Linked DNA regions of Aquibium microcysteis. The protein of the gene in region 2 interacts with the protein of the main gene of each other region in a pairwise test. Links are inferred from orthologs where the notes say so. Each region holds a gene or a part of one and is shown on either strand. Other genes may lie near its edges.

Evidence for each region. The genes of interacting proteins can lie anywhere in the genome.
Region 1: the proteins of ccmE (region 2) and IAI54_RS18880 interact in binary tests that used the Escherichia coli proteins (3 or more experiments, as listed by UniProt). The link is inferred for Aquibium microcysteis from one-to-one orthologs.

What each region holds. Positions count from the first base shown.
Region 1 is NZ_CP061080.1:4,047,346-4,051,865, reverse strand. Bases 710-3,436 are described here. They hold IAI54_RS18880 (heme ABC transporter permease), read right to left. Parts: upstream 2,592-3,436; coding sequence 1,827-2,591; downstream 710-1,826. Other genes in these bases: ccmB (heme exporter protein CcmB), read right to left, coding at 3,086-3,436; IAI54_RS18875 (ACT domain-containing protein), read right to left, coding at 2,691-3,086; ccmD (heme exporter protein CcmD), read right to left, coding at 1,651-1,821; IAI54_RS18890 (DsbE family thiol:disulfide interchange protein), read right to left, coding at 1,079-1,654; IAI54_RS18895 (NUDIX hydrolase), read right to left, coding at 710-942. Outside these bases: IAI54_RS18900 (pyridoxamine 5'-phosphate oxidase family protein), read left to right, coding at 1-371; more of IAI54_RS18895, read right to left, coding at 397-709; more of ccmB, read right to left, coding at 3,437-3,751; heme ABC exporter ATP-binding protein CcmA, read right to left, coding at 3,981-4,520. UniProt on the Escherichia coli protein: Required for the export of heme to the periplasm for the biogenesis of c-type cytochromes.
Region 2 is NZ_CP061080.1:5,842,268-5,847,027, reverse strand. Bases 1,062-4,028 are described here. They hold ccmE (cytochrome c maturation protein CcmE), read right to left. Parts: upstream 2,779-4,028; coding sequence 2,344-2,778; downstream 1,062-2,343. Other genes in these bases: ccmI (c-type cytochrome biogenesis protein CcmI), read right to left, coding at 2,778-3,917; IAI54_RS27560 (heme lyase CcmF/NrfE family subunit), read right to left, coding at 1,062-2,319. In the rest of the region: IAI54_RS27565 (cytochrome c-type biogenesis protein), read right to left, coding at 1-337; more of IAI54_RS27560, read right to left, coding at 334-1,061; IAI54_RS27545 (hypothetical protein), read right to left, coding at 4,030-4,449. UniProt on the Escherichia coli protein: Heme chaperone required for the biogenesis of c-type cytochromes. Transiently binds heme delivered by CcmC and transfers the heme to apo-cytochromes in a process facilitated by CcmF and CcmH.

The DNA of each region.
Region 1 (4,520 bases), 1.8 Mb from region 2 along the record:
ACAACCGGCTGGACACGCTGGAGAACATCGTCGCCGAACCGGCGGTCGGCCTCTTGTTCCTGATCCCGAACATGAACGAGACGCTGCGCCTCAACGGCCGGGCCCGCATCACGGCGGACGAAGGCCTGCGCGAGCGCCTCGCCGTCGACGGCAAGCGCCCCACGACGGTCATCGTCGTCACCGTCCAGTCCGTTTACATGCACTGCGCCAAGGCGTTCATGCGCTCCAATCTCTGGGCGCCCGAGACCTGGCCGGCGCGCTCGGAGATGCCGACGCTGGGCGAGATCCTCAAGGACCAGATCGCCTATGCGGCGACGGCGGCGGAAGCCGACGAAGCGCTTGCGGAGGCCTACGCCAAGTCGATGTGGTGAGGACGCGCGCGGCGCGTCGGTTCCTTCACCGGGGACGTGCGTCGCCGTTCTCGCCCGGCGGATTGGCGAAGGGCGCCACGCCCCTGCCATCCTGCACCATGCGCTCGTGGCGCAGCATCCAGTGCACGGTCGGGAAGGCGAGGTCGCCCCAGGGGATCTCGTCCCAGGAGAACAGCGCCACCTCCAGGCTCTCCTCGCCGGCCGCGTAGACCGGCTCGGCCAGCGTGGCGCGGTAGATCAGCTGCACCTGGGAGAGCCGCGGCACCGAGTAGATGGCAAGCAGCCCGTCGATCGCCAGCGCCGCGTTGGCTTCCTCGCGGGCCTCGCGGCGGGCGCCGTCCTCCGGCGTCTCGTGCAGTTCCATGAAGCCGGCCGGCACCGTCCAGAAGCCGTGCCGCGGCTCGATCGCGCGCCGGCAGAGCAGGATCCTGCCGTCGTGCCGCACCACGGAGCCGACCACGATCTTCGGGTTCTCGTAGTTCACGAAGCCGCAGGTCTCGCAGACGGCACGCTCATGCGTGTCGCCATCGGGGACGGTACGGGCGAAGATCGGGGACAGGGGATAGACCATGGAGGCGCAAGATAGGGCGGCGGCGCGACGTTGCCAATCGGGGGAAAGCGGCGGAGAGGAGCTTTGGCTGGGCCAACGCGCGTGGCGTCTCCACCCCCACCCCTGGCCCCTCCCCGCAAGGGGGAGGGGAAGCCGGTCAACCCGCCGCCAGCGCCTTCTCGATCTGCGGCATCAGCTCCTCGGTCACGCTCTGCGGCGTGAAGGGGCCGACGTGCTTCCACAGGATGGTGCCGTCGCGGCCGACGAGGAAGGTCTCGGGCACGCCATAGACGCCCCAGTTGATGGCGGTGCGGCCGGCATCGTCGGTGCCGATGGCGTCGTAGGGATTGCCGAGTTCGCCCAGGAAGCGGCGGGCGTTCTCGGGCTTGTCCTTGTAGTTCAGCCCGGCGATCCGGATGCGGTCGTCCTGACCCAGTTGCATGAGCAGCGGGTGCTCCTGCCGGCACGGCGCGCACCAGGAGGCCCAGACGTTGACCAGCGTCACCTGGCCCTCGAAGGCGGCGCTGGCGAGGCCGGGCAGGCCGGTGCCGTCGAGCGGCGGCAGGTCGGTCTGCGGCGCCGGCCGGCCGATCAGCGCGGAGGGGATGGTCGAGACGTCGCGGCCGGAGAGAAGCTGCGCCAGGAACAGCCCGGACAGGGCGAGGAACAGCGCGAGCGGCACGAAGACCAGCCAGCGCCGCGGCCGTGTGGGCCGGGTGTCTTCCACGTTCATCGCTTGTCGGTTCCGGCGCGGTCGGAGCGGCGGCGCACCCCGCGGGCCTCGAGGTCGGCGAGTTCGGTCCTGCGGGCGCGCTGGTCGATCAGGTTCCAGGCGACGAGGGCCAGAATGCCGAGCGCGGAGATGCCGTAGGCGGCGGCGACGAAGAGTTCGTGCGACATCGGGCTCAGGCCGCCGCAGCGTCGGCGCGGCGTGCGGACACGCGGCGCATGGCGATGACGCGGCGGCGCCAGATCTCGGTGCGCATCGCCATCAGGTGCAGGGTGAAGAAGAGCAGCGAGAAGCCGAGCGCGCAGACGAGCAGCGGCCACAGCATCGAGGGGTGGATGGTCGGACCGTCGAGGCGGATCACCGAGGCCGGCTGGTGCAGCGTGTTCCACCAGTCGACCGAGAACTTGATGATCGGGATGTTGACGAAGCCGACGAGCGTGACGATCGCGGCCGCGCGGGCCGAGCGGCCGGGGTCGTCCAGCGCGCGCGTCAGCGCGATCAGGCCGAGATACATCAGGAACAGCACGAAGACCGAGGTCAGCCGCGCGTCCCACACCCACCAGGTGCCCCACATCGGCTTGCCCCAGATCGAGCCGGTGATCAGGCAGAGCGCGGTGAACATGGCGCCGATGGGGGCGGCGGCCTTGAGCGAGACGTCGGCCAGCGGATGGCGCCAGACCAGCGTGCCGATCGCCGAGGCGGACATGATCGAATAGCACATCATGGCGAGCCAGGCGAAGGGCACGTGGATGTACATGATGCGGACGGTGATGCCCTGCTGGTAGTCTTCCGGGGCGGCGAATGCCATCCAGATGCCGGTCGCCAGGACGAGGACGGTCAGCCCGGCCAGCCAGGGCACGACCGCATTCGCGAAGCCGACGAAGCGCGTCGGGTTCGCGAGATCCGTCCAGCGGGCGGTGGCTAGCGTGGTCTGGCTCATGACTGTCTTCAATAGAGGGATCGAGCGCTTCCCGCAATTGACGCCCATCAAAGCGGCGTGATCGCGGCGGCTTCCGGCCTGCGACGGAATCGCTCAGGTCTACCGCGCCACTTCCTCCAGGATCGCCATCGCGTCCGCCGCCCGCGCTTCCGGCACGAAGAGATGGTCGTGGTGAAAGGCCGAGACCGGATTGACGCCGATGCCCGCCGCGGCCAGCCGCGGCAGGATGGCGGCGAGGAAGCCGACAGCCTCCAGCGACGAATGGACCTCGAGCACGATCCGCCGGCAGGGGAAGGTGAAGCCGAGGCCCGCCCGCCCGGCCTCCGCGCGCGGCAGCACCAGCGTCGTGCCTTCGTCCTCGGCAAAGCGCATCAGCGCAGCGAGCCCTGCCGGCTCCGGGCTGCCCGCGGGCAGCGTGGCGAAGACGTAGACGGTCTCGTCCAGCCGCGGCGACATGGCCGCGAGCAGCCGCGCGAGGTCGGTTTCGGCTTGCATCAGTCGGCCGACCATCGCAGCGCCGCTGCCGCCGCCACCGGGCCGAGCACGGCGAAGAACAGCGTCATCGCCGTCATCAGCAGGAAGGGCGGCAGGAAGGGGTCGGGCTCGGTGACGGCACCGTAGCTCGCCGAGACGCCGAAGATCAGTACCGGGATCACCAGCGGCAGAACGAGCACCGAGACCAGCAGCCCGCCGCGCGGCAGCGAGACCGCGACCGCCGCACCCGCCGCGCCGATGAAGGCGATGGCCGGCGTGCCGAAGAACAGCGTCAGCGTCGCTGCGCCGATGCCCAGAGGCTCCATGTTCATGAACAGGCCGAGCAGCGGCGCCGCGATCACCAGCGGCAGCACGCTCGACGTCCAGTGCGCCAGGCACTTCACGAACACCGCCAGCGCCAGCATGCGGCGCTCGCCGGCGATGATCAGCAGGTCGAGCGAGCCGTCGTCGCGGTCGGCCTGGAACAGCCGGTCGAGCCCGAGCAGGCTCGCCAGAAGCGCCCCGATCCACAGGATCGCCGGCCCGATGCGGGCGAGCAGGTTGAGGTCCGGCCCGACGCCGAAGGGGATGACGGCCACCACGGCGAGGAAGAACAGGATGCCGACCAGCGCCCCGCCGCCGGCGCGGATGCCGAGGCGCACGTCGCGGAGGTAGAGGGCTAGCATCGGTCGTCGCTCATGAGCCTGAAGCGAAGACGCTCTGCGGCGCCCCCCTCTGGCCTGCCGGCCATCTCCCCCACGAGGGGGGAGATCACCTGGCCTCTCCCGCCACGCCTCCCCTGCAACGCTGGTGATTGGCGAAAGCGCTCATGACGGCCGATCTCCCCCCTCGTGGGGGAGATGTCCGGCATGACAGAGGGGGGCGCAACAGAACGCATCGCTGATCGTTGTTCCATCACTGACCCATCCGCAGTTCCTGCGCCCATTCCAGCCCGAGCGGCAGGTGCGTCGCGGCGAGGATCATGCCGCCGTCCTCCAGATGCGCGGCCATCAGCTTCGCGAACTGCGCCTCCGAGGCGCGGTCGAGCCCCGCGGTCGGCTCGTCGAGCATCCAGACCGGGCGGTAGGAGACCAGCAGTTTCGCGATGGCGATGCGGCGCTTCTGGCCGGTCGAGAGATAGCCGAGCGGCAGGTGGCCGATCTCCTCCAGCCCCACCATCTCCAGCGCCTCGGCCACCGGCAGATGCGGCTCGCCATGATAGTCGCGCCAGAAGGAGAGGTTCTCGGTGACGGTCAGCGCCGGCTTCAGCGCGTTCTGGTGGCCGAGATAGTGGCAGGCCGACATCACGTCCGGCCAGTCCGGTTCGCCGCCCTCGATCCGCACCGTCCCACCGGCCATCGGCAGCAGGCCCGCCACGATGCGCAGCAGCGTCGACTTGCCCGATCCGTTGGGGCCCGTGACGAGCAGCCCCTCGCCGTCCGACAGCGAAAAGGA
Region 2 (4,760 bases):
GCGCGAGATTGCGCAGGTTCATGCGCGGCTTCAGCAGCACGAATTCGCCGTAGCGCGCGACGACGAAATCGATCACCTCGTCGTCGCTGTCTCCCGCCACCAGCCGCTCGCGCACCAGGACGCGCAGGTCGCGCGCCAGTTCGGCGTTCGAATCGTCGATCGACTGGTTCTGGCAGACGAGGCAGCGCAGATGCGTCGAGAGTTCGCGCGCCCGCGCCTCCAGCGCCGGATCGTCGAGCACCTCGTCTGGCAGCACCGCGCGGGCCGCCCCGGCCGACATGGCGACCGCCAGGGCCACGAGCAAGGCCGCCAGCAGCGGGCGCAGAAGGCCCGTCATGCCGCGGTCTCCGCCGCGGCGAGCCGCTTCCGGCGCTTCGCCGGCGCCCCGACGCGCAGACGCCGGTCGAGCAGCGAGAGCGTGCCGCCCACCATCATCACCACGCAGCCGAGCCAGATCAGCGTCACCAGGGGTTTCCACCAGATGCGCACGACGATGCCGCCGTCGTCGACGGCGTCGCCCAGCGCCACATAGACCTGGCTGACGCCTCGGGTGGCGATGCCGGCTTCGGTCGTCGGCATCTGCCGCGCCGGATAGATGCGCTTCGACGAGACGATCTCCGTCAGCGTCCGGCCGTCGGAATCGAGCAGCAGGAAGCGACCCTGATCCTCGGTGTAGTTCGGGCCGCGATAGGGCTGCAGCCCCTCGAAGCGCAGATCGTATCCGGCAACCCTGACGCTCTCGCCCGGCTTCATGGTCAGGATGTGCTCGGTCTGCAGCGACATGACGGCCACGACGCCGAGCGTCGTCAGCCCAACGCCGAGATGGGCGAGCGCGGTGCCATGCGCCGAACGGGGCAGTCCCGTGAAACGGCGGAAGGCGACGCGAGGCGGAACGCTGCCGATGCCGGACTTTGCGGCGAGATCGGTCAGGGCACCGAGAACCAGCCAGGTGCCGAGCCCGATGCCGAAGGCCGCCAGCACCGACGCCCGGTCGACGAAGGCGTATGTCACCAGCATGACCAGCACCGCACCGCCGAAGGCGAAGAACAGACGCTGCGAAGCGGCCCACAGATCGGCGCGCTTCCAGGCGAGCAGCGGGCCGAAGGGGACGGCCAGCAGCAGCGGCACCATCAGCGGACCGAAGGTCAGGTTGAAGAAGGGCTCGCCGACGGAAATCTTCTCGCCGGTGATCGATTCCAGCACCAGCGGATAGAGCGTGCCGACCAGCACCGTCGTCACCGCCGTCGACAGGAACAGGTTGTTGAGCACCAGCGAACCCTCGCGCGAGATCGGCGCGAAGATGCCGCCGGGCGTCAGCGTCTGCGCCCGCCATGCGAACAGCATCAGCGCTCCGCCGATGAAGAAGACGAGGATCATCAGGATGAAGACGCCGCGGGCGGGGTCGGTCGCGAAGGCATGGACGGAGGTCAGCACACCCGAGCGCACCAGGAAGGTGCCGAGCAGCGACAGCGAGAAGGCCATGATGGCGAGCAGCAGCGTCCAGATCTTCAGCGCCGAGCGCCGTTCCATCACGATCGCCGAATGCAGCAGCGCGGTCCCGGCGAGCCATGGCATGAAGGAGGCGTTCTCGACCGGATCCCAGAACCAGAAGCCGCCCCAGCCGAGTTCGTAATAGGCCCAGTATGAACCCATGGCGATGCCGCCGGTCAGGAAGATCCAGGCGGCCAGCGTCCATGGCCGCACCCAGCGCGCCCAGGCCGCGTCGATCCGGCCCTCGATCAGTGCCGCGATGGCGAAGGAAAAGCAGACAGAGAAGCCGACATAGCCCAGGTAGAGAAGCGGCGGATGGATCGCCAGGCCCACGTCCTGCAGGATCGGATTGAGGTCCTGCCCCTCGACCGGTGCCGGGTCCACCCGGATGAACGGGTTCGACGTGGCGATGATGAACAGGAAGAAGGCGGCGCCGATGAGACCCTGGATCGCCAGCACGTTGGCGCGCAGCGTCGCCGGCAGGTTGCGCCCGAAGGACGCCACCAGCGCTCCGAAGAAGGTCAGGATCAGCACCCACAGCAGCATCGAGCCCTCGTGGTTGCCCCAGGTGCCGGTGATCTTGTAGAGCATCGGCTTCTGCGAGTGCGAGTTCTGGACCACGTTCAGGACCGAGAAGTCGGACAGGATGTAGGCGATCGTCAGAGCGGCGAACGAGATCGCCGTCATCGCGAAGCCGGTCACCGCCACCGGCCCCGCCGTCGCCATCAGCCGGGCGTCGCCGGTCCGCGCGCCGATCAGCGGCAGCACGAACTGCACCAGCGACAGCACGAAGGCCAGCACGAGCGCGAAATGTCCGGTCTCGACCATGGTCCGCAGTCCTCCCCTTCCGCGCTATTCCGGCTGCCAGACGCCCTGCGCCTTGAGGCTGTCGGCCACTTCCTTCGGCATGTAGGTCTCGTCGTGCTTGGCCAGCACGCTGTCGGCGACGAAGACGCCGTCGGTACCGAGCGCGCCTTCCGTCACCACGCCCTGCCCCTCGCGGAACAGATCCGGCAGGATACCGTCATACACCACCTTGACCTTGCCGGCGCCATCCTCGACGCCGAAGGCGACGCGGGTGCCGCCGCCGCGCTCGACCGAACCCTCCTCGACCAGCCCGCCGAGCCGGATGCGTTGGCCGGGCGCGATGCTGGCTCCAGCGAGGTCCGCAGGCATGTAGAAATAGGACGACTTCTCGCCCAGGGCATAGAAGGTCAGGCCGGCAGCCGCACCGAGGAAGGTCAGCCCGCCGGCGATGATGGTCAGGCGTTTTCGCTTTCGTTTCATCATTGTTGCTCATCCCCGAGCCCGAGCCCGGCGGCGAAGGCCGTCAGGTCGCGGGCCTGTTGCGTGTCGGCGCCGAGCGCCGTGACGCCGCGGGCCAGTGCATCGCGTGCATCCGTCCTGCGGTCGAGCACGAGGTAGGAACGGACGAGGCGCTGCCACCCTTCGGCGTCCTGCGGGTTCTGCCTTAGCCGCTCGTCGAGCCGCTCGACCATGACCTGGATCATGTCCGCACGCTCCGCATCGGAAAGTGCCGCGGCCGCCTCCACGTCCTCGCTCGACGGACCGGGGGCCGCCGCTGCGCGGCGCTGCGCCTCTGCGGTGGCCTGCGCCAGCGTCTGTTCCACGACCGGCCGCCAGGGCGAGTCCGCCTCGAGCGTCGACAGGAGCGCGCCGAGGTCGTCGGCCGCCCCGGCGAGGTCACCCTCCTGGGCCTTTGCCGTCGCAAGGAAGAACCGCGGCCGCGGGTCGGCGGGATCGAGCACGGCCGCCCGTTCGAAGGCCGCGGCCGCATCGGCCGTGACCACGCCGCCGGCACCCGCCATCAACGCTTCGCCGAGGCCCGTCCAGCGCTGCGCGCTGTCGCCCTGCAGCCGGATCGCGTTTCGGAAGGCGGTCGCCGCTTCGCCCGCCCGCTCGAGCCTGAGATAGATCGGCGCCACCACGTCCCAGCCGCGGCCATCCTCGGGATTCGCGCGCAGATGGGCTTCGGCACGGGCGACGAGTTCGTCGATCGTGGACGACGCGGGATCCTTGGCGAGCCTTTCGGCGAGCGGCTGGCCGGCCATATCCGGCGATCCGATCGCGGAGTAGAGGCCCCAGCTCGTCACCGGTACCGCGACGACCGCCGCCATCGCGAGCCCGCGCACCAGCGTGTTCGCGCGCGCCGTATGCCCCTCGCCCTCGCCAGACGCGTCGAGCTTCAGGATACGGCGGCCGATCTCGGCGCGCGCCTGGGCCGCCTCGTCCACGCCGATCAGCCCGCGTTCGGCGTCGCGCTCGATTTCGGCCAGCTGGTCGCGATAGACTTCGAGGTCATGCTCGCGCGCGCCCGCCACCTCGCGGCGCGAGCCGGCGAGCGGAAGGATGATGGCGAGGCTCGCGATGACCGTGAGCAGCCCGAGGACGATCCAGAACACCATGCGGTCTCACATAGCGGGGGTTGGACCGCATTCCAATCGTCTCCCCATGCGGCTATTTGGCGGCGCCCGCATGGAAATTCCGCTCCGGATGCCTCACGCGGCATCCGCGACGTCAGGTGAGCGGTGTCCAGCTGCCGTTCGGACTGCGGCAGGCGGTACCGCGCGCGTCGTTCTCCTCCGCGCCCGCCCCGACGGAATGGCTGTACTGGCGGCAGTCCTGCGAACCGACGCGATAGGGCTGGGCGGCGACGACGCGACCGCTGATGCGCCCGTCCTCGCTGCGCCAGGCCACCGGCGTTCCCGGCGCGGTGTATTCGAGCGCGCGATACTCGGCTTCGAGCGCCCTGCGGCGGTCGCGGGAGCTGAGGCTGGCGCCGAGAGGACCCCCGATCAGCCCGCCCTTCATTGCCGCGATGATCGAATCGGCCGTCGCGGGCCGCGTCGCCTCCGAGCCGGTGATCGACATCGTCGTGCAGCCGCCGAGGCCCATGATGGCAAGCGCAGCCACGAGCCGTCCAGTCGTCCTGCGCATCCGCTCTCCTGTCTCATCCGCCGGCCGAACCGGCCCGATAGGGTTCATGTATGTCGGAATTTTGGCCCGGGCGAAAGGCCGCACGGGCACCGGGGACATGCTCTTCCTGCAGGGTGTGAACGGCGACCGTTCCGTCCGGTTCCGGATATGCCGGCGCATGAAGAGGAGCTGCTCCGCGTTCGCTATGGCCACGCCCATGACGACGGCATCTTCGCTCCACGCGCGGCGACCGTGTCGATGGAGGTCAACCGCCGGATGGCGCACGAGCCGCCACACTGCGCCGGCTTCGTCATTCGATCGCCGCCGGACCG